Regions from separate parts of the Gordonia sp. YY1 genome, predicted to be linked through region 2. Evidence: predicted binding sites of a transcription regulator. Region 2 holds the regulator's gene; the other holds the start of a gene.
The links. The regulator LexA, encoded in region 2, represses DNA repair genes until DNA is damaged. The targets are predictions, from matches to a motif close to CGAACANNTGTTCG.
Positions count from the first base shown of each region.

Region 1: cofD (2-phospho-L-lactate transferase) is a predicted target of LexA. The motif match lies at 4,034-4,047, and genes of this name have one in related genera.

Region 1 covers NZ_WXYI01000007.1:147,836-155,153, reverse strand. The annotation lists gene manA (mannose-6-phosphate isomerase, class I) at 1-756, opposite strand, end outside; gene BPODLACK_RS11895 (hypothetical protein) at 753-1,901, opposite strand; gene BPODLACK_RS11890 (DUF3499 domain-containing protein) at 2,072-2,632, opposite strand; gene BPODLACK_RS11885 (metallopeptidase family protein) at 2,736-3,257, shown strand; gene BPODLACK_RS11880 (WhiB family transcriptional regulator) at 3,354-3,617, opposite strand; gene cofD (2-phospho-L-lactate transferase) at 4,334-5,368, shown strand; gene BPODLACK_RS11870 (coenzyme F420-0:L-glutamate ligase) at 5,365-6,714, shown strand; gene BPODLACK_RS11865 (NUDIX hydrolase) at 6,711-7,295, shown strand.
Region 2 covers NZ_WXYI01000002.1:395,793-418,209, reverse strand. The annotation lists gene hrpA (ATP-dependent RNA helicase HrpA) at 1-3,130, shown strand, start outside; gene nrdR (transcriptional regulator NrdR) at 3,104-3,571, opposite strand; gene BPODLACK_RS05110 (LysM peptidoglycan-binding domain-containing protein) at 3,671-4,237, opposite strand; gene lexA (transcriptional repressor LexA) at 4,474-5,181, shown strand; gene BPODLACK_RS05100 (phosphoenolpyruvate--protein phosphotransferase) at 5,159-6,859, opposite strand; gene BPODLACK_RS05095 (DeoR/GlpR family DNA-binding transcription regulator) at 6,994-7,764, shown strand; gene pfkB (1-phosphofructokinase) at 7,761-8,726, shown strand; gene BPODLACK_RS05085 (PTS fructose transporter subunit IIABC) at 8,786-10,861, shown strand; gene BPODLACK_RS05080 (HPr family phosphocarrier protein) at 10,933-11,193, shown strand; gene hflX (GTPase HflX) at 11,215-12,669, opposite strand; gene dapF (diaminopimelate epimerase) at 12,721-13,623, opposite strand; gene miaA (tRNA (adenosine(37)-N6)-dimethylallyltransferase MiaA) at 13,663-14,580, opposite strand; gene BPODLACK_RS05060 (hypothetical protein) at 14,577-15,326, opposite strand; gene BPODLACK_RS05055 (DUF349 domain-containing protein) at 15,541-16,905, shown strand; gene BPODLACK_RS05050 (Rv2732c family membrane protein) at 17,099-17,689, opposite strand; gene miaB (tRNA (N6-isopentenyl adenosine(37)-C2)-methylthiotransferase MiaB) at 17,726-19,273, opposite strand; gene gluA (glutamate ABC transporter ATP-binding protein GluA) at 19,417-20,145, shown strand; gene BPODLACK_RS05035 (glutamate ABC transporter substrate-binding protein) at 20,153-21,193, shown strand; gene BPODLACK_RS05030 (amino acid ABC transporter permease) at 21,206-21,883, shown strand; gene BPODLACK_RS05025 (amino acid ABC transporter permease) at 21,880-22,417, shown strand, end outside.

The sequences.
Region 1 (7,318 bases), on a different contig from region 2:
CTCGAGGTGCACGTGATTGAGCAGCAACGAGGCGAGCACACCGGGATCGTTCGGATAGTCCTCACCGAGTTCACACACCGTGCGCAGTTCGGCGGCGAACTCCGTGCGCCCCGCGCTCAGCACCTCGATCGCGCCGTGCAGTACCGCGGGCACGAGCTGACGTATCAGCGACTCCGGCAGTGTCAGCCAGGTGGTGAACACCGCCCGGAGCCCCTCTGAATCAGGTTGCCCGACAAGCATTCCCAGATAATGGTCGAGTTCGCTGACCTGAAGTTCGCGAAGCAGGGCGATGGTCTCGTGCGGATCGCGGAAACCGGCCAGCGCATCGAAGGGCGTGGTGGCGACCATCAGCTCCGGCTTGTGCCACGGATCGCGGTAGTTGCGGTCGCGGGCGTCGATGGCGAGGCCACGCGCGTTCTCCCGTTCGAACCCCTCTCGCGCCTGTTCCGCGGAGGGGTGCGCCTGCAGCGACAGGGCCTCTTCGGCGGCGAGGACTTTCAGCAGAAACGGGAGCCGATTGCCGAACTCGGCCGCACTGGCCGTGCCGAGTGTCGCCACCGGATCGGCGTCGATCACCTCGCCGAGGTCCTGCTCGGGACCGGAGGGGTCGACACATCGCGCCGAACCTGCCGGGTGCGAACCGAACCACAGCTCGGCTTCCGGATGGGCCGACGGGACAGGCCTGCCCTGAATCGACGCGATGGCCGTCCGTGAACCCCACGCGTAGGGGCGCACCACTCCGTCGAGAATCCTCATTGCACCGTGTTCCCAATCAGGCGGAGATACACCGCCGCCATCTCGACCCGCAACGCCACGACCAACAAACCGAGAACGTCCCCCGGGCCGTCGGCCACCGGGTCCTCACCCGGTGCCGGACGCCGGTCGTCCCACGGTTGGCCGCCACCCGGCGGCACCCCGCCTGCCTCGTCGGCACCGACAACCAGATCGACGTCGCCCAATCCCATCACTCGCTGCCGGGTGTACCACTCGCGCCGGGGAGTCGACACCACCATGATGCGGGGAGCCGGCTCCTGTGCCGGACCGTCGAACTCCGGGTCGTAGAAGATCGTGTCGGCGGCCGGCGCTCCGCCCGGCCGCGACTCCAGGAGCCGGGACATCCTCGCCACGTCGCCGAGTTCGGCGACTGCGCTGATGATCCCGGCGAACCCGACGAAGCTGGAGGCGGCGTGAGCGGCCAGGACCGAACCCGCCGGCGAATCCGACGTCCAGACGGCGGGACGGCCCTGCACGCGGACCGCCAGCGACTTGGCGCGATTGTGGAAGGTCTCGCGGGAAGGATGCGATCCGGAGGCCTCGGCGTCGAGCGCGTCGGCCAGGTCGTCGAGGACGGGCGTCGGGCCGGTGACACGGACCTGCGTCAGTGCGCCGAACACCGCCAGCAGTGCCGCGACGAAACCGACGAAACGGAAGCGCGGTTCGACGTCGAACCGCGGAGAGAGGTCGATTCCGTTGCCGCCCAGGGCATCCCGCAAGGGGCCGGCGATCGGCGCGGCCACGACCACCTCCGCCCGACGACGCTGGGCGCGCGCGGCGGCATCCGCCAGCGCCATGTCTCCGGCATCCTCGCCGGCCACGATCACGACGTCGAGAGGACCGACCCAGCCAGGCAGGACGGGACCACTCACGACCGGGACGTCGACACGCGCTGCGAGGGTGGCGACACTCAGCTCGGCCGCCCGATGCGAGACCTCGCTGGAACCGTGGACGACCACGATGCTACGTGGTCGGAGGTCCGCGAGAGGGGCGAGGACACCCTCACGAACGGCCTCGGCGGTGGCACGGACCTGCGCTCCGGCGAGCGCGACGGCCCGCAGCAGTCCGTCGACGTCCGCGGAGAACAACTCCTCGGCATCGTCGAGGTCGGGTGTACCGGTACGCATGGAACCAGCGTAGCCAGGTGCGGGGACACACGCCCGGGTACGCGACACAGTCACCCGTTCGATTCTCGGACCGGGTTCGGACGGGCGGGCGGGTCCGGGCCGGAGCACGAATGATCCGCGGCCCCCGACGGCGACAACGGGTTCCACGCCCCCCGCGTGGTGGTGTCCGCTCAGTCGACCGGATCCGGGAGTACGCGGAGATGACCGCGGCGGCCCGGACGTGGCCGCGTCTGGTGGCGCGGCACTCCCGGAACGGCCGGCGGCTGCGACGGCGAGTCGACCGGCCCGGCGCGATGGCGGCCGCTCCGGCGATCCGCGAGGGCGGCCTCGTAGGCGGCATCGGCCGCGCGTGCCTCGTCCCGAGCCCGCGAGTCGAAGGCGTCGAGGGAGTCCACCGGCATCCGATCCGAACCACGACCGAGGGGCCCGCGATCGACGAAGCCCGGGCGCGCACCCCCGGCGACGGCGCCGGCCTCGCGGACGGCCTCGGCGAGGGCGGTCAGTTCGTGGTCCTCGGCAGGTGCCGAGAATCCCCGCTCACTGCGCAACATCTCCCACCCCCGCGGCACGGTGATCCGCCGGGCGTGATCGTCGCACAGATCCCAGGAATGCGGCTCCTCCGAGGTCGCCAGTGGACCGATCACCGCAGTCGATTCGGCGTAGACGAAGGTCAGGGTAGCCACCGCGGATCGGGCGCAGCCGGGTCGGCAGCACAGACGGGGAAGCTTCACGTGACGAGATTAGCCCGCCCTGTCCGCAACCACAGATTCGACACGCTCACAACGGGCCGAGGCGGGGGCGACACGAGCCACTGCGACCTCTTAGACTCGCGCCATGCGCATCCACCCGAAGCCGACGCAGCGCGGCTCATACGGCCAGCCGGGACTTCGTCGTGGCCGACGACGGGTCGAACGGTACCGAGACCGGCGAGGACGCGGCCTGCGTTCCCCGCTGCTGCCGCAGAACGTCCCCGCCTACAACACCCGATCCGATGAGTTCGACGCCGTCGCGCTGGAGGCCTTCGCCGAGATCGACGCGCAGTGGCACGATCAGCTCTCCGGACTCGACATCGCCGTCGACGAGATCCCGCGCCTGCTCCCCCGAGATCCCGAGACCGTCGAGTGGCCCGACGAGGTGACCGCCGACGGTGCGGTTCCGCTTGCACGGCTGATCCCGGCGGGGATGGACGTCCACGGGGTTCCGACGCGGGCTCAGATCATCCTGTTCCGCCGGCCGCTGGAGTCCCGCGCGAAGAAGGGGACAGATCTTCTCGAGTTGGTACACGAGGTTCTCGTCCAGCAGGTCGCGACCCACCTGGGCGTCGACGAAGACACGATCGACCGCGGACCTGAATGATCCGCGGTCGATGATCGCGTTCGACGATGACCGTCGAGCGTCCAGCTGTCGCTGGTCTATTCGTCTGTTCTGACGACGCCGTTCCGGCGACGTCGGTCAGATGATGCCGCGCTTGATGCGACGGCGCTCGCGCTCCGACAGCCCGCCCCAGATACCGAAGCGTTCGTCGTTGTGGAGCGCATACTCCAGGCATTCCGCCTTGACCTCGCAGCCCTGGCAGATGCGTTTGGCCTCACGTGTCGATCCACCCTTTTCCGGGAAGAACGCCTCGGGATCGGTCTGCGCACACAGTGCGCGGTCCTGCCACTGCTCCTCGACCGCGTCGAACAGGTCGTCGAAGTCGTTGGGCACCAGGGCCAGATGACGACGACCCGCCGACTCGTCCGCGTCGGCACCGGCGAGACCGGTTGCGTCGGCGGCGAATTCGACTGAGGCCGCACGCGCGGTGCCGCCGATCATCGAATCGTCAACGGGGCCAAGGGTACGGAATTCTGGGGTACCGATCTCCGGGGCGGATGTCATCACGGGAGACTCTGCGATGAATTGCGGGCGATCATGTGGTTCAAGCGGATTGCCGATCGGGTTGTTCAAAGCCATCGTCGGCGCCTCCTAGCTCGGGATGTTGGTCGTAATCTGTCCTTTGCGAACACGACGTGCTGCCGTACCCACCACTGCTGCCACACCACTTGTACTCCGGGTGCGCGAACTCCCTGCATCCGTTGTACACAGCGCCCGAGCGACGGCACTCGATGCCGGCACCGACCCTCTGCCGAGTTCGAACACATGATCGAATCCCTTGGAGGCCAGTAGTTCTCGACTTCGAATGTTCTCGATCTCAAACTCGGAATGACACTGATGTGATTAGACACGCCGAGGGCGGTCCCGGTCAAGTTGAATCGAAGAATTCCCTTTACCATCGCGTGCCGACAAATCTGTGACTCGACACGACGATGACGCGAAGGCGAAGCGAAGATCACACTCACGAGCCCTCCTCCCAGCCCGCCGGACGGGCATGACAGCGGCGTACGAACCCTCGCGGCCGACCACTAGAGTGGCGGTGTGAAGGAGTACCTGCTGTGAAGGTGACCGTACTCGTCGGCGGCGTGGGGGGTGCCCGTTTCCTCCTCGGACTGCGCGAATTGCTGGGTGTCACCCCGTTCCCGCCGCATCCGGACGACCCCACTCTCGGTGTCGGCGAACATCAGATCACCGCGATCGTGAACGTCGGCGACGACGCGTGGATGCACGGCGTGCGCATCTGCCCCGACCTCGACACGTGCATGTACACCCTGGGCGGTGGCATCGACCCCGAACGTGGGTGGGGCCGGCGCGGTGAAACCTGGCACGCGAAAGAGGAACTCGCCGCCTACGGGGCGGACCCGGACTGGTTCGGCCTCGGCGACCGTGATCTCGCCACCCATCTGATCCGCACCCAGATGCTCGACGCCGGGTACCGGTTGTCCGATGTGACCGCCGCCCTGAGCCGCCGATGGAACCCGGGGGTGCGCCTGCTGCCGGTGACCGACGACCGGCACGAGACCCACGTGGTGATCGCGAAACCGGACGGCGACGAGGGCGAGCGGGTCGCGATCCACTTCCAGGAATGGTGGGTGCGCCACCGGGCGCAGGTCCCGACCTTCGGCTTCGCGCAGGTGGGCTCGGACGACACCACGCCCGCACCCGGTGTCCTCGACGCGATCGCCGACGCCGACGTCATCGTGCTCGCGCCGTCGAATCCGGTGGTGAGCATCGGTGCGATCGTGAGTGTTCCGGGAATGCGCAGCGCACTGCGGACCACGACGGCCCCGGTGGTCGGCGTCTCCCCGGTCATCGACAACCGACCGCTGCGCGGTATGGCCGACGAATGCCTGTCGGTGATCGGCGTGGAATCGTCGGCCGAGGCCATCGCCGCCCATTACGGGGCCCGCAGCGGCAACGGCATCCTCGACGGCTGGCTGATCGCCGAGGGCGACCACGCACGCGTCGACGGCATCTCGATCGGTTCGGCCCCGCTGCTGATGACCGACCCGCAGGCCACCGCGCAGATGATCCGTGCGGCCTGCGCGCTCGTCGACGTGGCGCTGCCGGACCAGAACGTGGGCACCGCGTGAGCGAGCTCGCCGATCATCGCGCCCCGGACGGCCTGGAGATCCGGCCCGTCACCGGGCTCCCCGAATTCACCGACGAATCCGACGTCGCCGCCGAGGTCCTCGCCGCCGCACCGTGGCTGGAATCCGGCGATGTCCTGGTGGTGACGAGCAAGATCATCTCCAAGGCCGAGGGCCGCATGGTCGACGCACCCGCCGACCCGGAGGAACGTGATGCGCTGCGGCGCAAGCTCGTCGAGGCCGAGTCGGTGCGCGTGCTCGCCCGCAAGAACCGCACGCTCATCACCGAGAGCCGTCTGGGTCTGGTCCAGGCCGCAGCCGGGATCGACGGTTCCAACGTGCGCTCCGACCAGCTGGCCCTGCTCCCCGAGGATCCGGACGGCAGCGCGGCACGGTTGCGGGCCGCCATCGCCGAGCGAACGGGCCTCGAGGTCGCGGTGATCATCACCGACACGATGGGCCGTGCGTGGCGCACCGGGCAGACCGATGTCGCGATCGGCTCGGCGGGCATCGCCGTCACCCACCCGTATGACGGTGGCACCGACGACTACGGGAATCCGTTGGTGGTGACCGACATCGCGGTCGCCGACGAACTGGCCGCGGCCGCCGACCTGGTCAAGGGCAAGCTCGCGGCTGTCCCGGTGGCCGTCGTCCGCGGGTTCGCACCCGTCGACAACGGTTCGACCGCCGCCGATCTGATCCGGCCCGCCGAAGAGGACCTGTTCCGGCTCGGCACGGAGGAGGCCATCGCCCTGGGGCGGCGTCAGGCCATCCGCACACGACGTTCGGTGCGCGCCTTCGACGACCGACCGGTCGATCCCGACGACATGCGGACCGCACTCGGGGAAGCCCTGACGGCGCCCGCGCCCCACCACACCCATCCGGTGCGGTTCGTGTGGGTGCGGTCGGTCGAGCGGCGTCGTGCGTTGCTCGATGCGATGAACGCCGAATGGCGCGCCGACCTCGAATCCGATGCCAAGACACCCGAATCGATCGAGAAGCGGCTCCGTCGCGGTCGGATTCTGTACGACGCACCCGAATTGGTGATCCCGTTCCTCGTGCCCGACGGTGTGCACGAGTACCCCGACGAGCGACGCAACGCGGCCGAGCACACCATGTTCACGGTGGCCGCGGGCGGCGCCGTGGCGAGCCTGCTCATCGCGCTGTCGGTCCGCGGGATCGGCAGCTGCTGGGTCGGATCTACGATCTTCGCCGCGCCGACGGTGCGACGCGTCCTCGAACTCGACTCGTCGTGGGAGCCGTTGGGCGCCGTCGCCATCGGGCACCCGCTCGAGGCCGCCCCGCTGCGCGACGCCGCGCCGACCGACGAGTGGGTGGTCGAGCTGTGACCGCGGAGTCGCTGCACGCCTCGGCGGTCGAGGCCCTGACCGCCTGGCAGGCGCCGGACTCGGCGCAGGACAGCCTGCGGCACGCCTACCTCGCGCTCCTCGCCGCCACTCCCGACGCCTGCCTGCGCGCCTGTGCGGCAGGTCATCTCACCGGGTCGGCCATCGTCTTCGACGCCGATCGAAGCCATGTGCTGCTGACTCTGCATCCGCGCGTGGGCAGATGGATTCAGCTCGGCGGACACTGTGAGCCGACCGACGAGACCCTGGCCGACGCCGCATTGCGGGAAGCCCGTGAAGAATCCGGCATCCCGGGTCTCGACCTCGATCGCGTCGGCGGCAGTGGTGGCATCGTGCACCTGCACACCCACCCGATCACCTGTTCACTCGGCGTGCCGACCAGGCATCTCGACGTGCGCTACCGGGTGGTCGCCGCCCCGACTGCCGACGGCAGCCTCCCGGCGTTCGAACGCAGTGAGGAATCGGTGGACCTGCAGTGGTGGCCGATCGACGATCTGCCGGCGGACACCGACGCCGACATCCCGGAGCTCATCCGGGCCGCGCTGGCCACGAAGACCTGGTGAGTCGACCTCGCGAGCCCTTCGTG
Region 2 (22,417 bases):
GGGCGGCGAGCACGCCGACCTCGACCAGATCCAGGGCATCGACGCCGCGATCGACGAGTTGTGGGCCGGCGGCCGGGGCGACATCCTGGTGTTCCTACCCACCGAGCGCGACATCCGCGAGACCGCGGATGCGTTGCGGCGCCGCACCGGAACCGGCCGCGATGGCGGTGCGGAGATCGTCCCGCTGTTCGCACGTCTGTCGATCGCCGACCAACAGAAGGTCTTCGCTCCGTCGAACGGTCGACGGATCGTCCTGGCCACCAATGTCGCCGAGACATCGGTCACGGTGCCCGGCATCCGCTACGTCATCGACACCGGCACCGCTCGCATCAGCCGGTACTCGACCCGCACCAAGGTGAATCGTCTTCCCATCGAACCGGTCTCGCAGGCCAGCGCCCGCCAGCGCGCCGGCCGATGCGGTCGCGTCGCGCCGGGTGTCTGTATCCGGCTCTACAGCGAGAACGACTTCGACTCGCGGCCGGCGTTCACCGACCCGGAGATCCTGCGCACCAACCTGGCCGCGGTCATCCTGCAGATGACCTCGCTCAAACTCGGTGAGATCGCGGATTTCCCGTTCGTCCAGCCGCCCGACGAGCGCGCGATCCGCGACGGTATGGGCGTGCTGACCGAACTCGGCGCGATCACCGTGAGCCGCGAAGGCGGCCCGCCGCGCCTCACCCCCGTCGGCCGTTCGATGTCGCGGATACCGGTCGACCCGCGGATCGCCCGCATGCTGATCGCGGGTCGCGAACTCGGCTGCCTCGACCACCTGCTGGTCATCGCGTCCGCGATGTCGCTGCCCGATCCGCGCGAACGGCCGGCCGAACATCGCGAGGCGGCCGACGCCTCCCATCGTCGATTCGTCGTGCCGCAGTCGGACTTCCTGTCCTACGTCGAACTGTGGCGATACCTGGACGAACAGCGCAAGGAGTTGTCCGGCAGCAGGTTCCGGCGGATGTGCGAGCGGGAGTTCCTGCACTTCCTGCGCATCCGGGAGTGGCGGGACCTGCACCGTCAGCTCACCGAGATCGTCAAGGATCTCGACTGGCCCGTGCGTCCGGCCGGCGAGGAGTTGCCGCAGGTCGACGCCGATGCCGTCCACCGCGCGATCCTGTCGGGTCTGCTCAGCAACATCGCGGTCCGCAACACCGAGGGTCGTGAATTCACCGGGGCGCGGAACACGACGCTCATGATCTTCCCGGCGTCGCCGCTGGCCAAGAAACCGCCGGCGTTCATCATGGCCGCGGAGGTCCTGGAGACCTCCCGGCTGTTCGCGCACACGGTCGCCGGGATCGATCCGTTGTGGGCGGAGAAACTGGCCGGGGATCTGGTCAAACGCACGCACAGCGAGCCGCACTGGTCGTCGAAACGTGGCGCCGCGATGGCGTACGAGCGGGTCACCCTCTACGGCGTCACCCTCGTCGCCCGTCGCCGCGTCGACTACGGTCCCATCGACCCGGTCGTCTCGCGCGAGCTGTTCATCCGCCATGCCCTCGTCGAGGGAGACTGGCGTACCCAGCACCCGTTCTTCGAACGCAACCGCGCCCTCCTCGAGGCCGCCGCCGACGTCGAGAACCGTAGGCGCGAACGCGGACTCGTGATCACCGAGGATCAGCTCTTCGAGTTCTACGACAACCGGGTCGGCGCCGAGGTCACCTCCGCACGTCACTTCGACACGTGGTGGAAGAAGGCACGGCGCAGCGATCCTGCCCTTCTGGACCTCAAGCCCGAGGATGTCACGGCAACCGCCGAGGCCGCACCGACCGACTATCCGGGTGCGTGGCAGCAGGGCGACACCCGACTCGAGCTCCGCTACCGGTTCGAACCCGGCGCACCCGATGACGGTGTCACCGTGATCATCCCGCGCGCACTGCTGCCCCACGTCCGGTCGGCGGGCTTCGACTGGTCCGTGCCCGGGATGCGGTCGGAACTGGCCACCGCACTGGTGAAATCGCTGCCCAAGAGGTTGCGCAAGTCGATGTCCCCCGCCCAGCGGTTCGCCGACCTGGCGCTGGCCCGTCTCACGCCTCGCAGCGAACCGCTCGCGGTCGGGCTCGCCCGCGAACTCACCACGATCACCCAGATGACGGTCACCGCCGCCGATTTCGACCTCGACCGGATTCCCCTCCATCTGCGGATGCATTTCGCGGTCGCCGACGACGACGGACGGATCACCGCGCGTGCCGACTCGATCGACGAGCTTCAGCGTGCGACGACGCCCGCGGCGTCGAAGACGGTGAAACGCACGCTGTATCGCAGCTGGACCGACGACGGCATCGGCACTCTCGCCGCGCAGCGGACCGTCGACATCGCCGGTCAGCGCCTCACCAGGTACCCGACCGTCGACGCGATCACCGACGACGCCGGACGTACACGCGGGGTGGTCGTGATCGACGCGGTGTCGGAGCAGGCCCGAGATCGCCTGGCGGAGAGGGGGATCGTCGCGCTCCTCGACCTGGCGATCCCGCCACTGCACCGGCGCGTGGCGAGTTCGCTCGGCGCCGCCGGCCGGCTGGCGTTGAGCCAGAGTCCCTATGCGGATCTCGATACATTGCTGGCCGACTGCACACGCCGGGCGATCCGCGACGTCGTCGCCGGCCTTCACGCCGGGACCGCGTCCGCCGTGCGTTCACCCGAGGCGTTCCGCACCCTGACGGAGAAGATCCGTCCACGGATCACCGAGTCGGCTCCGGAGTATTTCTCTCTCGCGGTGGAGTCGCTCGGCTCGGTGGCGCCGGTACGCGCCGCGATCGACCGTCATGCGGGTTCGCTCGCCGCCGACGACGTCGCCGAACAACTCGACAACCTCGTCTTCGACGGATTCGTGGCCGCCACTCCGCGACATCATCTGGAGAACGTGCCGCGCTACCTCGCGGCCGCCGAGGCACGGTTGACGGCACTCCCGGCTTCCGCCGCGCGAGATCAGGCCGGAGTCGCCGTGATCGACCGCGTGACCGAACGGTGGGCGCAGCGGCTGGCCCAGGTACCCGAACACCGGAAAGCGCACGTCAACGACGAGGCGCAGTGGCTCGTCGAGGAGCTGCGGGTCGGATTGTTCGCCGAACGGCTGGGCACCGCGTTCCCGGTGTCGGAGAAGCGGGTCCTACGAACTCTTGACCGACTCGGCTGAAGCGGCCCGGAGGTCGTCGATCTCGCGCTGGAAGTCCTCGAGGGAGTCGAAGGACCGGTACACCGACGCGAAGCGCAGGTAGGCGACCTCGTCGAGGTCCCGCAGCGGCTTCAGGATCGCGAGTCCCACCTCATTGCTGGGGATCTCGGCCGAACCACTGGCGCGGACGGTGTCCTCGACCTGCTGGGCGAGCTGGGCGAGAGCGTCCTCGGCGACGTGGCGCCCCTGGCATGCGCGCCGGACACCTCGCATCACCTTCTCGCGACTGAACGGTTCGGTGACGCCGTTGCGTTTCACCACCGAGAGGACCGCACTCTCCACGGTCGAGAAGCGTCGCCCACACTCCACGCAGGAGCGGCGGCGCCGGATGGCCTGCCCCTCATCAGCGACACGCGAGTCGATGACCTTGGTGTCGTCGTTCTTGCAGAAGGGGCAGCGCATCGTATCCTCACGCAGGTCACGGGACGCTCTGATGCAGCCGCGCCGCATGCCGGGCCGGTGCTCGGCTGGTCCCTGTGGCATCGAGGATACCGCCCGGCCTCAGTGGTACCGGGGGGTGAGGAGCGGCTGGCCGACGCGCAGCCCGCTCGACGCGAGGTCATTCAGCTGGATGATCTCGTCGACGACGGCCTCACGCGGCATCTCGGGGGCGACCCGCGAGGCGATCGTGCTCAGCGAGTCACCCGACCGAACGTGCACGACCTCGGTGCCGACCGCGGCAGGCGTGACCGACGCGGCGTAGTTCTGGCCGACGACCGCGATGACCCACACGGCCAGGGCGAGCGCGACGCCGGCGAGGACAGCGGTCGCCGTGCGGCGACGCCGGCGGATGACGGCCGCGGGAGCCGCCTCGGCGGGACGCCACGCCGGGACCACCGGTCCACGACCGCGCATACCCACCGGCGACGCGCACTGGGTGGACGCGACGCGGCGGACCCGGACCGCCGATTCCGGCACCGGACGGTTGTCGACGGGCCGCCGGGCGTCTCCCCGACGTGTCGGGCGCGGACGCTCCAGGACGTCGCCGCGGACGGGACCGCCGTGCCGGGCGGGGTCGTGCCGGGCGGGGTCGAGGTGGACGGGGTCGATGAGAGTGGCGGTGCGCATGGTGCCCTCCGTGTATCCGGTCGAACGGTGTTCGTGAGTGGGACCGCGTCGTCCCGGTCGAACTGTTCGAATGTCGATCATCCGTTCGATGAACTGATGTTCGATTTGTAGCACGGCACTCCGACAATTGTCTCGCGACACGTCGAACAAATGTTTGATGCGGTCGGCGTTCTCGGCTAGGCTCGTCGAAAGACAAGCGATCTACCAGCACGTTCGGAATCGAGAGGAACCCGATCATGAGCGATGACGGCGGTAAGCGCACCGGAGCGCGGGGCGCCGACGAGCCCGTCACCCCGGCGGACATGGCGGCTGCCGAGGCGTCGCTGACGCCGCGGCAGCGCGGAGTTCTCGAGGTGATCCGCAAATCCGTGCGAGAACGCGGTTACCCGCCGAGCATCCGCGAGATCGGTGACGAGGTGGGTCTCACCTCGACCTCCTCGGTCGCCCATCAGCTGCGGACGCTCGAACGCAAGGGCCTTCTCAAACGTGATGCCAACCGTCCGCGGGCGGTGAACATCGCGCCGAGCGAACCCCCGACGCCGACCTCGCCGACCGGCGGAGCACTGCCCGAACCCACTTTCGTACCGGTGCTCGGCCGGATCGCCGCAGGCGGACCGATCCTCGCCGAGGAAGCCGTCGAGGACGTGTTCCCACTCCCCCGGGAGCTCGTCGGCGAGGGATCGCTGTTCCTGCTGAAGGTCGTCGGCGAGTCGATGATCGACGCCGCGATCTGCGACGGCGACTGGGTCGTCGTCCGCCAGCAGAACGTGGCCGACAACGGCGACATCGTGGCCGCGATGATCGACGGCGAGGCCACGGTCAAGACCTTCAAACGCCAGAAGGGTCATGTCTGGCTGATGCCGCACAACGAGTTGTTCGACCCGATCCCGGGCGACGAGGCCGTCATCCTCGGCAAGGTCGTCACCGTGATGAGGCGAGTCTGACCTCGTCACTGTCGAGTACCGCGGCGACCGCCGCGCGAGCTGCAGCCGGATCGGTGGCGGCCAGCGCGGCCGCCGCCGCGTTTTCGCAGGTTGCCAGGGTGACCGCGCCGAGCCGGGCGCCGACCGCGGGCGCCGCGACGGGAGCGCTCGACAACGAGGTCACCCCGAGTCCGACCAGCACGCAGGCGAGATGCGGATCGGCCGCGGCCTCTCCGCAGACGCCCACCGGTTTGCCCTGATCACGTCCGGCCCGGGCGACCGTTGCGACGAGATGCAGCACGGCCGGCTGCCACGGATCGGTCAGCGATGCGAGCTCGGCGGACATTCGGTCAGCGGCCATCGTGTACTGCGTGAGGTCATTGGTGCCGATCGAGACGAAGTCCACCTCGGCCAGGATCGCCGGGGCCAGGATCGCCGCGGCGGGAACCTCGATCATCACACCGGCGACGAGTCCACGCTCGCGCACCTGCGCGGCGAATGTCGCCGCCTCGGCGGGTGAGGCGATCATCGGGGCCATGACCCACGGCTGCGCGTCGGCCTCCAGCGCCGCCCGGGCGATCGCGTCGAGCTGGCGCGCGCGGATCTCGGGGTGCGCCAAGGCGATTCGATCGCCGCGCACACCGAGTGCCGGGTTGGCCTCGTCGGGATGGGTCACGAAGCGCAGCGGCTTGTCCGAGCCGGCGTCGAGGGTGCGGATGACCACCTTGCGGCCGTCGAAAGCGTCCAGCACCTCGCGATAGATGCCCGCCTGCTCGTCGACCGAAGGCTCCTCGGCGCGCTCGAGGAAGGCCAATTCGGTACGGAACAGTCCGACACCCTCCACCGGGTGATCGGTTGCTGCGCGGGCCGACGACCCGTCGGCGACGTTGGCCAGGATCGCCACCTCCACCCCGTCGCCGGTGCGACCCGGACCCGACCATCCGGCGACGCGAGCGGCGTGACGCCGATACTCCTCGACTCGGGCTCGCGCGGCGGTGTCATCGGGGTCGACGGCGATCTCACCCGTGGTGCCGTCGACGAGGATCGCCGTACCCGCATCGATCCCGACGAGTCCGGACACCGCGACGACGCACGGGATGCCGAGCTGACGGGCGATGATCGCGGTGTGGCTGGTGGGCCCACCCAGTCGCGTCACGAGGGCAATCGTGGTGGTGGGGTCGAGGCCGGCCGTGTCGGCGGGTGCGAGGTCGTCGGCCAGCAGGATCGAGGGCACCTCCGGCGTGGACAACCCGGGTTCGGGCAGTCCCAGGAGCTCGGCGAGCACGCGGTCGCGGACGTCGTTGAGGTCCGTGACCCGCTCGGCCATCAGGCCGCCCAGCTTGGTGAACACCGCGGCGAACTGTTCGGTGGCGGCAACGGCGGCCGACGGTGCCGGCGTACCCCTGGCGATCAGGGCCGACGCCGCACCGATCCAGCCGCGGTCTTCCGCGAGTCCGGCGGTGGCGGCGAGTACTTCCGCGGCGACGCCGGTGTTCTGCGACGCGCGCTCACGGAGTCGCGCGGCGACGACGCCTGCCGCCGCAGTGAATCGTGCGACCTCCTCCGGGCGCTGGTCCTCGGAGATCTCGACACCGGCGCCGAGCGCCTCCGCACTGTGGTCGGGACGGCGTCCCGGCCACAGTGCGGGTCCATGAGCCACACCACCGACGACCGGCGTCCCCGTCAGAATCTGCGTCATGTGACCACGGTTACAAATTTGGCTTGACTTGTCAACATAAAAAGGCGTAAACACAGTTACTACAACATTCAAAGCCACATATTCCCACATTTCGCGGTGGCCGAGTGAGCAGGAACGATCAGAACGGAGCCGGTGTGTACGCCGAGGAGAGACAGCAGGCCATCGCCGAGGAGGTTCGCGTCGCAGGGCGCGCCTCGGTCGCCGAGCTCGCCGCGAAGTTCGACGTGACCAGCGAGACGGTTCGGCGCGACCTGGCCGTTCTCGAACGCGGCGGGCACCTGCAGCGCGTCCACGGCGGTGCCGTCCGCCCCGAGGTGATGCGGGTGATCGGTGAACTCGGCATCGCCGAACGGGAGACCGAACAGATCGAGGAGAAGGCCGCCATCGGCCGCGCCGCCCTCCGTTTCCTGCCGCCCGACGGCGGATCGGTGCTCTTCGACGCCGGCACCACCACGTTCCGTGCCGCGGAGGTCATGCCGCGGGACCGCGATCTGACGCTGATCACCAACAGCCTGCCGATCGCCGGGTTGCTCGCCGGCCGCCATGCGGACGGTCTGCACGCCCTGGGCGGTCGCGTCCGCGGACTCACCCAGGCCACGGTGGGCGCCGAGACGGTCGCCGCACTGGGACGGCTGCGCGTGACGACCGCATTCATCGGCACCAACGGCCTCAGCGAAGCGCACGGTCTGTCGACGCCCGACCCCGACGAGGCGGCGGTGAAGGCGGCGATGGTTGCCGCGGCCCGACGCGTCGTCGTCCTCGCCGACAGTTCGAAGATGGAGCGCGAGGAGCTGTCGGGATTCGCCGGCATCGACGACATCGACGTCCTGATCACCGACTCCGGTATCGATCCGAGGTTCTCGGCCGCCCTGTCCGCCCGCGGCGTCGAGGTCGTGATCGCATGATCCTCACCGTCACAGCCAATCCCAGCGTCGACCGCACCCTCGAACTCGACACCCCGCTCCGGCGCGGCGAGGTCCAGCGAGCCGGTGTGGTCCGCGCCCAACCGGGCGGCAAGGGCGTCAACGTGGCCCGCACCGTCGCCGCCGCCGGACTACCGACCCGGGCACTGCTCCCGGCGCGTGCGGGCGACCCGCTGCTCGCCGCCCTCGACGAGCTCGGACTCCCCTACGACGCGGTCCCCGTGGACGGCGAGGTGCGCTCGAACGTGACCATTGCCGAAGCCGACGGCACCACCACCAAGATCAATGCCCCGGGCGTCAGCCTGACGGCGGCTCAACTGGCCGCGCTGAGCGCACTGATCCGCACCTACGCGGACGGCGCGGACTGGGTCACGCTGTGCGGATCACTGCCGCCCGGCGTACCGGAGGACTGGTATCGGACCGTCGCCGACGCCCTGGTCACCGCCGGTTGCCGCGTGGCGGTGGACACCTCGGGAGCACCGCTGCGTGCGGCCGCCGCCGGACGAGTCGACCTGATCAAGCCGAACGAGGACGAACTCGCCGAACTCACCGGCACCGATCCGGCAGAGTTGCGGGAATCGCTCTCCCGCAACGACCTCCGTCCCATCGTCGCCGCGTCCACGGCGCTCGTCGAGCAGATCGGCGGCGCCGTGCTGGCCACGCTCGGGGCACGGGGCGCGGTCCTCGCCACCGCGGCGGGCGTCTGGTGCGCGACGCCGCCACCCACCGTTCCGCGCAGCACCGTCGGCGCGGGTGATTCCTCCCTCGCCGGATTCCTCGTCGCGCAGACGCGTGGCGCGTCGGCTCCCGACTGTCTGCGGTCCGCCGTCGCCTACGGTTCGGCCGCCGCCGCACTGGCGGGCACCTCCTCCCCCACCCCCCACCACCTCGACCTGTCCGGGGTCACGGTCACGGAACTCTCCGGGGCCGCCCCGATGAACTGAACCGAATCCCCCACCGGGCACCCGACCACTCCGCCCCTCTCCATGCCGAAGGACATCCCATGACCGAGCAGATCATCACCGCCCAGACGGTGAGTCTCGACGTCGACGCCGGTGCAGACCCCGCCGCCGTCATCACCACCCTCGCCGACGCCCTGGCCGCTGCCGGACGGACCACCGACCCCGCCGATCTGGCCCGCGCGGCACTCGAGCGGGAAGCCAAGTCGGCCACCGGGCTCCCCGGCGGCATCGCCATCCCTCACGCGCGCACCGCATCGGTGACGACGGCGAGCCTTGCCATGGCGCGACTGTCGCGCCAGGTCGACTTCGGGGCACCCGACGGGCCGGCCGACCTCGTCTTCCTCATCGCCGCCCCCGAGGGCGGTGCGGCGGCGCACATGAAAGTGCTGAGCTCCCTGGCGCGTTCGCTGGTCCGCCCCGACTTCGTCGCGTCCCTCCGCGCCGCCGAGAACGACGAACGCATCATCGAACTGGTCACCGAGGCCATCGATCCCGACGCCAAGAAGACCGAGACCACGACCGCAACCACTTCCCCGGCAGCGCCGATGGCGCCGGCCACGGACACCCCGGTCACCGCCCGGACGCCGGCGCAGAACCGGCCGCACATCGTCGCGATCACCGCCTGCCCCACCGGAATAGCGCACACCTACATGGCCGCGGACGCGCTCAGGTACGCCGCGGACCGTGCCGATGTCGACTTCGCGGTGGAGACCCAGGGCTCGTCGGCCACCACGCCGTTCGACCCCGAGGTCATCGCGAACGCGGACGCCGTCATCTTCGCCACCGACATCGGGGTGAAGGGCAAGGGTCGCTTCCACGGCAAGCCGGTGATCGCCTCGGGCGTCAAACGAGCCATCAACGAACCCGATGCGATGATCGCCGAAGCCGTTGCGGCCGGACGGAACCCGGACGCGGCGCGGGTGACCGACGACGGCGGCACCGAGGGCGCCGAGACCGGCGCGTCGTCGGGTGTCGGACTCGGTGCGCGCACTCGTCAGGCACTCATGACCGGTGTCAGCTACATGATCCCGTTCGTCGCGGCGGGCGGCCTGCTCATCGCGCTCGGCTTCCTGCTCGCCGGGTACGAGATCGCCAACAGCACCCTCGACAGCGCCGGGTCCCTGAACGACGCCGTCTACATCGCGCTCAACAACAGCGTCTGGGATCTGCCGTCCGGCGGGCTCCTGCAGTACCTCGGCGCGGTGAGTTTCGCGATCGGATCGGGGGTGATGGGACTCGCCGTCCCGGTCCTCGCCGGTTACATCTCCTTCGCCATCGCCGACCGCCCCGGCATCGCCCCCGGTTTCGTCGCGGGCATCGTGTCCCTCTCCGTCGGCGCCAGCTTCATCGGCGCACTCATCGGCGGTCTCATCGCCGGCGCCGCGTGTCTGTGGATCTCGCGGCTCCCGGTCCCGCAGTGGGCTCGCGGACTGATGCCGGTGGTCGTCATCCCACTGTTCGGCAGCATGATCGTCGGCGGACTGCTCTACATGGTGCTCGGCAAGCCGCTCGCCTGGCTGACCGAGCAGATGAACTCCGGACTGGAGAGCATGTCCGGCGGATCGGCCGTCGTCCTCGGCATCGTGCTGGGCCTGATGATGTGCTTCGACCTCGGCGGTCCGGTCAACAAGACCGCCTACCTGTTCGCAACCGCCGGTATCGCCGACGCGGCGACCGCCGGTCCCGCACAGTTCCAGATCATGGCCGCGGTGATGTGCGCCGGCATGGTCCCGCCGCTCGCCCTGGCCCTCGCCACGGTGCTGCGTCCCGGGCTGTTCACCGAACCCGAACGCGAGAACGGCAAGGCCGCCTGGCTTCTCGGCGCATCGTTCATCTCCGAGGGTGCCATCCCGTTCGCCGCGGTCGACCCGTTCCGCGTCATCCCGTCGATGATGGCCGGCGGCGCACTGTCCGGTGCGCTCATCATGGCGTTCGGTGTGGAGCTCCGCGCCCCACACGGCGGCATCTTCGTCTTCTTCGCCATGAACAACTGGGTGCTGTTCCTCGTGGCCCTCGTCGCCGGCACCGTGCTCAGCGCGGTCGCGGTGACCGCGGCGAAGCAATTCGGCAGGACCAGGGAGGTGGCAGCGGCCGACCTCGAGGCCGTGGCAGCCTGATCCCAGACCCACTCATACCCGACGTTTCATCCAGCACGACAACCGAATACCCCAGCAACACAGGAGGCACCATGCCCAGCACCACCGCCACCGTCGGATCGGCCGTCGGCCTGCACGCCCGGCCGGCCACGATCATCGCCGAGGCCGTCGCCGACTCCGGCAGCACCGTGACCCTCGAACTCGAGGGCGGCGACCCGGTCGACGCCGGTTCGGCACTGATGATCATGACCCTCGGCGCCGAGAAGGGCGCCAAGGTCGTGGTCACCGCCGAGGATCAGGCAGCGCTCGACAAGATCGTCACCCTCGTCGAGACCGATCTGGATGCCGACTGAACGGACGCCGGCTGAGCAGGTCTACACCGTGAGGTCCGCGATCTCGCCCGCGAAAGCGGCCGGGACGCGGACCTTCATGGTGGTGCCCGACTCGGTGTGCTCGGAGTCGAGGACCTCGCCCTCGCTGTGGATCCGCGAGACGATGTCGCCGCGCGAGAACGGCACCTCGATGGTGAGTTCGACGTCCTCGCGGCCCACGAACTCGCGGACCCGGTCGAACAGTTCGGGCAGTCCTTCACCTGTGCGTGCCGAGACGAAGACCGCGTCGACACCCACCGCACCGCGCAGCTCGGTGAGCCGGTTGCCGTCGATCGCGTCGATCTTGTTGATGACCAACAGTTCCGGTGGCGCCTCGACCTTCTCCTCGGCGACGATCTCGCCGATGACCTGACGGACGGCCGAGATCTGTTCCATCGGGAACGGATCCGATCCGTCGACCACATGCAGGAGGAGATCGGCGTCGACGACCTCTTCGAGCGTCGACCGGAACGCCTCGACGAGTTGGGTCGGCAGGTGGCGGACGAAACCGACGGTGTCGGTGAAGACCACGGCCCGGCCGTCGTCGAGGGTGGCGCGCCGGGTTGTCGGGTCGAGCGTCGCGAACAGCGCGTCCTGGACGAGGACACCGGCGCCGGTCATGGCGTTGACGAGACTCGACTTGCCGGCGTTGGTGTAGCCGGCGACCGTGATCGACGGGATCGACGAACGATGGCGCGCCGCACGCTTGGTGGTGCGCGCCTTCTTCATGTCGCGGATCTCGCGCCGCAGCTTGGCCATCCGCTCACGGATGCGGCGACGGTCGGTCTCGATCTTGGTCTCACCGGGACCACGCAGGCCCACGCCGCCGTTGCTGCCGGCACGGCCGCCGGCCTGGCGGGACATCGACTCACCCCAACCACGCAGGCGCGGGAGCATGTACTCCATCTGCGCGAGCGAGACCTGCGCCTTGCCCTCCCGGGATGTGGCGTGCTGGGCGAAGATGTCGAGGATCAGCGCGGTGCGGTCGATGACCTTGACCTTGACGACCTTCTCCAGCGCGGTGAGCTGCGCCGGGGTGAGCTCACCGTCGCAGATGACGGTGTCGGCGCCGGTCGAGAGGACGATCTCGCGGAGTTCGTCGGCCTTGCCGCTGCCGATGTAGGTGGCCGAGTCCGGTTTGGAACGACGCTGGATCACCGCGTCGAGGACCTGCGAGCCGGCGGTCTCGGCCAGGGCCGCGAGTTCGGTCATGTTGGCCTTGGCCGAGGCGGCGCTGCCCTCGGTCCAGACACCGACGAGGACCACCCTCTCGAGACGGAGCTGCCGGTACTCGACCTCGGTGACGTCGGTGAGTTCGGTGGAGAGTCCGGCGACGCGCTGCAGTGACGCGCGCTCGGAGAGTTGGAGTTCGCCGACCGTCGGATCGTCGTCCCGGATGTCACCGGTGCGATCGTCGAGGTCCGCTGAGGAAAGGATCTGTGCTGATGATTCGGTCATACGGGATCCATCGTCTCACGCCCGACCCCTGCTCAGCACGTGATTATCGGCTCAGCGGTCCCAACCGGGTCGCAGGACACCGTCGGCGACCAGCATGGAGGGGCCGCGCAGGGTGGAGCCGTCGGGCCGGATGGTCACGGTGACCTCGCCGCCCGGGATGCCGATGCGCAGTTCACCGGTGTCCCGACCGCGTGCATCGAGAGCGGCTCGCGTGGCCGCGACCAGGCCCGTTCCGCAACTGCGCGTCTCGCCGACGCCGCGTTCGAAGACCCGCATCCGTGCATACAGCCGCCCGTCGACGTCCTCGACCGGCGGGGTCAGCAGCTCGACATTGGCTCCGTTCGGGAAGTCGCCCGGTTCGATGACCACTCCGGCGGTGAAGTCGACGGCCGCGAGGTCGTCGGCGGTGAGATCGGCGACCACGCACGCCAGGTGCGGGTTGCCGACGTCGACCTTGGCGCCCGGGTAGACGTCGTCGCCGATCCGCACCACCGAGGTGCCGTCGAGGCGCGCGACGCCCATCTCCACGGTGACCTCGGCGTGCACGTCGTCGAAGTGGTGGATGATCACCGGCCGCGCACCGGCGCGCGATCCCACGGTGAAGGCGTCGGTGGCGGTGAGTCCGGTGGCGCGGACGAAGTGGGCGAAGACCCGGACCCCGTTGCCGCACATCTCGGCGATCGAGCCGTCCCCGTTGCGGTAATCCATGAACCAGTCGTCGGCCGCGACCCCGTCGGGAAGGGCGGCGAGGACGCCGCGTTCGACGAGCGCACCCGTGCGCGCCACGCGCAGCAGACCGTCGGCCCCGATGCCCCGCTGACGATCGCACAGCGCCGCGACCATCTCGGTGTCGAGGGTCAGTTCGGCGGCCGGGTCGGCGAGCACGACGAAATCGTTCTGGGTGCCGTGCCCCTTCACGAAGCGCAGACCGGTCTGGTGGGAACTCACGGGCACCAGACTACTTGTCCCGCAGAGCGTCAGCTGCCGGTGATCTCACACGGCGGCGGCCGCGAGAGCACGGTCGGCGAGATCGGGGGCGGCGGCGTCGAGCCAGACGGCGCGGTGATCGCGCCGGAACCACGACCGCTGCCTGCGCACGTACCGGCGGGTGCCGATGAAGGTGAGTTCCTCGGCCTGCGCCATGTCGTACTCACCGTCGAGTGCCGCGAGGACCTGTTTGTACCCGATCGCCTGCGACGCCGTGCGCCCTTCCCGCAGTCCGGCGGCGCACAGGGCCTCGACCTCGTCGGTCAGACCGGTCTCGAACATCAGCCGGGTACGCCGCGCGATCCGGTCGTCGAGTTCCGCGGTCTCCCGGTCGAGCGCGAGAATCGTGGTACCCCAACGGGGTTCACCGATCGTCGGCTGCGATGCCGCAAAAGGCTGCCCGGTCAGTTCGACCACCTCGAGAGCACGGACGATGCGCCGACCGTCGGTGTCGAGAATGGTGGCGGCCGCCGCCGGATCGACCGAGGCGAGCAACCGGTGCATCTCGGCGACACCGCGCTCGGCGAGCATCTCCTCGTAGCGGCCGCGAACCTCGGGATCGGTCGCCGGGAACTGCCAGTTGTCGAGCAGTCCCTGGATGTACATCATCGATCCGCCGACGATCACCGGTATGCGCCCCGCGTGGAGAAGACGCTCCACGTCGGCGGAGGCAGCCTGCTGATACCGGGCGACGGTGGCCACCTCGGTCACGTCGAGGACGTCGATCTGGTGATGCACGATGCCGCGGCGGTCGGCGACGGGCACCTTGGCGGTCCCGATGTCCATGCCGCGGTACTGCTGCATGGCGTCGATGTTGATGATCTCCCCGTCCAGCCGCTCGGCCAGGTCGAGGGCGAGGTCGGATTTCCCGCACGCCGTCGGACCGACGACCATGATCGGCCGCGGCGCCGAGTGATCGCTCATGCCGGATCACCGGTGACGGTCCACGTCGCGACGACGTAGCCGACACCGAACGGCGCGTCGGCGTAGCCCGTCTTCGCGACGAGGGTGGAGCCGGAGTTCTCGACTGCGGCCGCGACGACCTGCCACGCCACCCGGCCGCCGACTCCCTCGGTGTCACAGGGTCCGGCTTCGAGTGCGGCCAGCGTTGCCGTGTCGGCGCCGCCGATCGCGGCGACGATCGCGTCGTTGAGGGCGACCGCGGAGTCCCGTCGACCACCGCCCGGCGCCTTGGGCGTCAGCGCGGTCGAGCCGTCGCCGACCACCAGGAGTCCGACCCGCTCGGGCGAATCGCCCAGCAGCGCGGCGAGATCCGCACCGATCGCGGCGCACTCACGAGGCGTCGTCTCCCGGCCGACGATGAACGCGGTCGTCGGGCCCAGCGACGCCGACTCGCGCAGCCAGGCACCGATCAGCCCCGACAGGCTCATCCGGGGGCCGGTCTCGGCGTCCGGCCCGACACCGCTCAGGCTCACCCGGAGATCGACCCCGAACCGGGCGAAACTGCCCGATTCCGCCTCGTCGACCGGCCCGGTCATCGGCTCGTCGGTCGCACCGACCACGACCCACCTGTCGATCCCGGTCGCCGCGGCGTCGGCGAGGGCATCACCGACCGCCGATCGCACGGGTTCGGTGTCGAACGCCGACGGACCGGTCAACTCGGGTACCAGCAACGGGGCACTCGGTACGAAGACGACGGCCGCAAGCACACCACGACGCTAGTCGAACCGGGCGCGGCCGCCGACGGCCGAACCCCGACACGGATGTCGGCAAGTCGGCACGCACGCCACATGCACGCGCCTGAACTGCTTGAATGGATCCGTACTGTCGGCTGTCGCCGCGGCGTTACGATGCCCGGCGAGAACCGACCCAGCGACCGGCAGCCGTGACGCGCGGCACCAATGAGCGGCAGGACTTGTGCACATGACCCACCCGACCGATCCCTCCGCGGCCACCCAGGCACCCCAGACGGGCGCGCCGGGGCCGAAGCCCGGACCCAAACCCGGCCCGCGCCCCAAGCCGGGCCCGCGGCCGGGAGCCCACGAACCTGTCGTTCCGCACATCAGCGCCGGCGACCCGCACCGCTACGGCCGGATCGACTCCTCGGGTGTGGTCTGGCTCAAGACCGCCGACGGTGAACGTGAGATCGGCCAGTGGCAGGCCGGCACGATCGAAGAGGGTCTCGCCCACTTCGCGCGCCGTTTCGACGATCTCGCCACCGAGGTCGAGATCCTCGAGGAACGCCTCAGCGCACGGTCAGGTGATCCGCGCAAGGCGCAGGCGGCGGCCAAGCACCTGCTCGACGATCTGCCCAACGCTCATGTCATCGGCGACGTCGCCGCGCTGCAGCGGCGGCTGGAGGCGATCGTGGGCAGCGCCGACGAGGTCGCCGAGTCGCTGCGCGCCGAGCGCGAGAAGACCCGCGCCGCCGCCATCGCCCGCAAGGAGACCCTCGCCACCGAGGCCGAACAGATCGGCGCCGAGGCCACCAACTGGAAGAGCGCCGGCGACCGGCTCCGCGAGATCCTCGACGAGTGGAAGGCGATCAAGGGCATCGATCGCAAGACCGACGACGTCCTGTGGAAGCGCTACGCGAAGGCACGCGATGCCTTCAATCGCCGCCGCGGTGCGCACTTCGCCGAACTCGACCGCGAACGAGCGGGCGCCAAGGAACGAAAAGAGGCGCTGATCGCCCGCGCCGAGGAACTGTCCTCGTCGACCGAATGGGGACCCACCTCGGCGAAGTTCCGCGAACTCCTGGGTGAGTGGAAGGCCGCCGGCCGCGCCCCCCGCGACACCGACGAAGCCCTGTGGCAGCGATTCAAGGCCGCCCAGGACGTCTTCTTCAACGCCCGCAACGCCGCGACCTCCGAACGCGACGCCGAGTTCACCGCCAATGCGACCGCCAAGATCGCGCTGCTCGACGCCGCCGAGCGCGCCATCAACCCGTCCGCCGACCTGGACGGCGCACGCCGTGAGTTCCGGGCGTTCCGAGACAAGTGGGATGAGATCGGCAAGGTGCCGCGCGATCAGATGCACTCGCTGGAGGCACGCGCGCGTGCTCTCGAGAAGCGCATCCGCGACGCCGAGGACGCGCAATGGCAGCGCACCGACCCCGAGGCCCAGGCACGTGCCGCACAGTTCGCGGATCGCGCCGCACAGTTCGAGGAGCAGGCCCGCAAGGCAGCCGAACGCGGCAAGGACCGCGATGCGGCGTCACTGCGGGAACAGGCCGCACAGTGGCGCGAGTGGGCCGTGGCCGCCCAGAGCGCCGTGACCGACCGCTGACCCTTCGAGACGGCCCTCCGCAGGCTCCGGGCCTCCTCAGGGAGCGGAGCTTACGGCCCTCCGCAGGCTCCGGGCCTCCTCAGGGAGCGGAGCTTACGGCCTCGCAGGCTCCGGGCCTCCTCAGGGAACGGAGCTTACGGCCCTCCGCAGGCTCCGGGCCTCCTCAGGGAACGGAGCTTGCGGAGTCGATCGTTCAGGACTGGTCGTCGGGGTCCTTGCGGTAGAGCGCGGAGGCGTAGGCCTCCTGCTCGGCGGCCTGCCTGCGACGCTCGGCCTCCATCGCCAGGTGGTAGGACGAACGCGCCCACACCACGCGCGACCAGTGGAAGGTGAGGACGAAGACCGCGATCCAGCCGAGGATCAGACCGACGCCCACACCCGACGGGGGTTCGACGCCACCGACGCCGGGGGTGTTGCGCGACCACCACGCGAGCATGCCCGCCACGCAGGCGATCGCACAGCCGCACAACGCGATCCACGCCAGAACCCATCGGCGGGTCAGCAGCGCGAGCATCGACATCGCGATGCCGAAGATCGCCACCAGGTAGACGAAGATCTTCGACACGATGGTGACCCGTTCGGCCGCTGCCTCGGGTGTCAAGGACAGCACCTCGAGACCGGTCACGGAGCCCGTGTGCGGCAGGACCAGCGACACCATGGCGAGCAACACGGCGACGGCCACGACGACCGCGCGGGCTCCGGGGTCGATCTCACCGGCCACACGACGCTCCGCCTTGCGGAGATCGCTCTCATACTCCTTGAACGGGTCCTCGGACATCGTCATCGCCTCACTTTGTTTCTATCTCGAGTTCGTGCACGCTCAGCCACCGCACGCGCTGCCGCATCCGGCGTCGGCGGGTGCGGGGGTGGGTCCGGGGGGACCAACAGTCGGCAGACCGAGGCCCACCCCCACGGGCGCCGTGGTCGGCGTGCGGCTCTGCTCGTAGGCGTCGCCGGCGCGCGTGCGGCGGTGCGAGAGCACCCCGGCGTCGGCGATCAGGTGGTGCGGCGCGGCCGCGGTCACGACGGTGTGGACCACGTCGCCGGGACGGATACCGGACGCGACGTCGCCGGGAGCGAAGTGCACCAGACGTCCGTCACGCGCGCGACCGGTCATGCGCCGGGTCTTGGCGGACTTGCGTCCCTCGTCGGCGACGACGAGCAGCTCCACCTCGGTGCCGGTCAGGGATTCGTTCTCGGACAGGCAGATCCGCTCCTGCAGGGCGATGAGGCGCTGGTAGCGCTCGCCGACGACCTCGGCCGGCACCTGGTCGGGCATCGTCGCGGCCGGCGTCCCGGGACGCGGCGAGTACTGGAAGGTGAAAGCGCTGGAGAACCGCGCACGTTCGACGACGTCGAGGGTCGCCTGGAAGTCCTCCTCGGTCTCCCCCGGGAACCCGACGATGATGTCGGTGGTGATCGCCGCATGCGGCATCGCCTCACGGACCTTGTCGAGGATGCCGAGGAATCTGGTCTGGCGGTAGCTGCGTCGCATGGCGCGCAGGATGCGGTCGGAGCCGGATTGCAGCGGCATGTGCAGCTGCGGGCACACGTTGGGGGTCTGCGCCATCGCCTCGATCACGTCGTCGGTGAACTCGGCCGGATGCGGCGAGGTGAAGCGGACCCGCTCGAGCCCCTCGATGGTCCCGCAGGCCCGCAGCAACTCGGCGAAGGCGCCGCGGTTGCGGGGCTGGTCGGGATCGGCGAAGGACATGCCGTAGGCGTTGACGTTCTGACCGAGCAGGGTCACCTCGACGACGCCCTGGTCGACGAGCGCCTGGACCTCGGCCAGTACGTCACCGGGTCGTCGGTCGACCTCCTTGCCGCGCAGCGACGGCACGATGCAGAAGGTGCACGTGTTGTTGCAGCCCACCGACACCGACACCCATCCGGAGTAGGCCGAGTCGCGCTTCGCGGGCAGCGTCGAGGGGAATCGTTCGAGGGAGTCGAGGATCTCGACCTGCGCTTCCGCGTTGTGACGGGCACGGTCGAGCAGCGCCGGCAGCGAGCCGATGTTGTGGGTGCCGAACACGACGTCGACCCACGGCGCCTTGGCGACGACGGTGTCCTTGTCCTTCTGCGCGAGGCATCCACCGACGGCGATCTGCATGCCCGGACGGCTGGACTTCACCGGCGCGAGATGCGACAGGTTGCCGTAGAGCTTGTTGTCGGCGTTCTCGCGGATCGCGCAGGTGTTGAAGACGACCAGATCGGCGTCGTCGTCCTCGGCCGCACGGACGTATCCCGCGTCCTCGAGAAGACCGGAGATGCGTTCGGAGTCGTGGACGTTCATCTGGCAGCCATAGGTACGGACCTGATAGCTGCGGGGTGACTGGGCTGATGCAGCCTCGTCAGGCCGATCCGACAACTCGATACTCACTCCTACCAGGGTACGGGGCCCACGCAAATCGCCGATTCGGCGTCACCTGCGCGACTCGATGGCACGTATTTGGTTAGGGTTCACGAATGACCGTTTCGCCGAGCAAGTCCGCGGGCCCAGGGTCCCAGCCGATGATCGCGATGCGCGGGGTGCAGAAGCACTTCGGTTCGCTGCACGTACTCAAGGACATCGACCTCGAGGTTCCCGCCGGACAGGTGGTGGTGGTCCTCGGTCCATCCGGGTCGGGCAAGTCGACGCTGTGCCGGACCATCAACCGGCTCGAGCCGATCGATGAGGGCGAGATCCGGGTCGAGGGTCAGGTCCTGCCGGCCGAGGGCAAGGACCTCGCGCGACTGCGCGCCGATGTCGGCATGGTGTTCCAGTCCTTCAACCTGTTCTCGCACAAGACGATTCTCGAGAATGTGACCCTCGCACCGACGAAGGTGCGCAAGAAGTCCAAGGCCGACGCGGACAAGCGCGCACTCGAACTGCTCGAGCGGGTCGGCATCGCGAGCCAGAAGGACAAGTACCCGGCCCAGCTGTCCGGGGGCCAGCAGCAGCGCGTCGCCATCGCCCGCTCCCTCGCGATGGACCCGAAGATCATGCTGTTCGACGAGCCGACGTCGGCGCTCGACCCGGAGATGGTCAACGAGGTGCTCGACGTGATGGTCTCCCTGGCCAAGGAGGGCATGACGATGCTGGTCGTCACCCATGAGATGGGCTTTGCCCGCAAGGCCGCCGACCGGGTGATCTTCATGGCCGACGGCGCGATCATCGAGGACTCCGAACCCGACACCTTCTTCACCGCCCCCAAGACCGACCGAGCGCGCGACTTCCTCGGCAAGATCCTGGGGCACTGAGATGCGGATGAGCCACACCACACCACACACACATCAACACTTGTCCCGATGGCGTCGTGCCGGCCTGCTTCTCGCGGTCGGGGCACTGCTGACCGGACTGCTGTCGGCCTGCGGGAGCACCGAGCCCCGCAGCCTGCTGAACTCGATCCGCGACGGTTCGGTGGTCCTGGGCGTCAAGTTCGACCAGCCGGGACTCGGGCTCTACGAGCCGAACGGCAACGTCACCGGCTTCGACGCGTCGGTCGCCACGTATGTGGTCAATTCCATAGCCGACGACCTCGGCGTGGACCACCCGGAGATCACCTGGCGGGAAACGCCGTCGGCCCGTCGCGAGGCGATGATCGACAACGGCGAGGTCGACCTCATCGCCGCCACCTATTCGATCAACGCGAGCCGCTCCAAGAAGGTGTCGTTCGGCGGCCCCTACCTACAGACCTATCAGGGTCTGATGGTGCGCGCCGACGACAACTCGATCGACGAACTCACCGACCTGGACAAGGGCAAGAAGCTCTGTTCGGTCACCGGCTCGACATCGGCGCAGAACGTGAAGGCCCAGCTGCCGACGGTCCAGCTGCAGGAGTACGACTCCTACTCGGCGTGTGTCGAGGCGCTGCGCCGAGACAAGGTCGACGCCCTGACGACCGACGAGGCGATCCTCGCCGGTTACGCCAACTTCTGGAAGGACGAGTTCAAGCTCGTCGAGATGACCTACCTCAAGGACGCGTGCGTGAAGGACGCCTTGAAAACGGCCGGCAGTCCGTTCTCGACCGAGCGCTACGGCGTCGGTGTCGCTCTCGGCGACAAAGCCGCCGTGGATGCGATCAACAAGGCCCTCGACGCCATGCTGACCCCGGCCGGGAGCTCTGATGCCGGCCTCGGGGAGTCACCATGGAACGCCGACCTGCGCGAAGCTCTCGGCAACGAGTACGTGGACGAGATCATCGCCCGCGCGGATCGTCCCGGGTCGAAGTTCCCCTACAAACCCGACCCCGGTGACCTCGAATTCCTCGATTCACCATCCAAGCCGTGCCCGCCCGGACTCGAGTGAGAGGAACCATCGATGAATGACGCCTCTCTGTGGGAGAGCATGGGTCCTCAGCTGTGGCCCGCCTTCTGGGTGACCATCCAGCTGACCTTCTACTCGGCGATCGGCTCGCTGGTGTGGGGCACGGCCCTCGCCGCGATGCGGGTCTCCCCCGTCCCGGTGATGCGCGGTTTCGCCGGGGTCTACGTGAACGTGGTCCGCAACACCCCGCTGACGCTCGTCGTGCTGTTCTGCGCAATCGGTCTCTACCAGAATCTGGGCCTGACCTTCGCGCCGACGATCAAGTCCAACAACTTCTGGCTCGCGGTGCTCGCGTTCGTCCTCTACACGTCGACCTTCGTCTGCGAGACGCTCCGGTCCGGCTTCAACACCGTGCCCCTGGGACAGGCTGAGGCGGCCCGGTCGCTGGGTCTGTCGTTCACCCAGGTGTTCGGGGTCATCGTGTTGCCGCAGGCGATCCGATCGGTCATCGGCCCGCTGGGCAGCGTCCTGATCGCGCTCACCAAGAACACCACGGTCGCCTCGGTCATCGGTGTCGCCGAGGCCGCGGCTCTCATGAAGACCGAGATCGAGACCTTCTCCGACCAGCTGTTCGTGATCTTCGGCGTCATCGCCGTGGGCTTCATGATCATCACCCTCACCGAGGGGGCCGTCTTCGGCTACCTCGCCAAGCGACTGGCGGTGAAACGATGAGCGCCGAATCGACTGTCCTGTACGACGCACCCGGACCACGCGCACGAGCCCGGAATCGCCTGACGGCGATCCTGTTCATCGCGGTCCTCGCGGCGATCGCGATCTACGTGATCTCCGTACTCGCCGCCAACGAACAGTTCACCGGCGAGAAGTGGAGCCCGTTCGTCACCTGGTCCACCTGGACCGGCTACATCCTGCCCGGCCTGTGGCGCACTCTGGCGGCGGCCGCCGTCTCGATCGTGTTCTCGCTGATCCTCGGCGCCGTCCTCGGCATCGGCCGGCTGTCGGATCATCGCTGGGTACGGGCCGTCTCGGGCGTGTTCGTCGAGGTCTTCCGTGCGATCCCGGTCCTGATCCTGATGGTGTTCACCTGGTTCCTGTTCGCCATCTACGGCATATTCCCGTCGTCGATGCTGGCGTTCGCCGCGGTGGTCACCGGGCTGACGCTCTACAACGGGTCGGTGATGGCCGAGATCCTGCGCTCCGGCATCAACTCGCTGCCGAAGGGCCAGACCGAGGCATCCATGTCGCTCG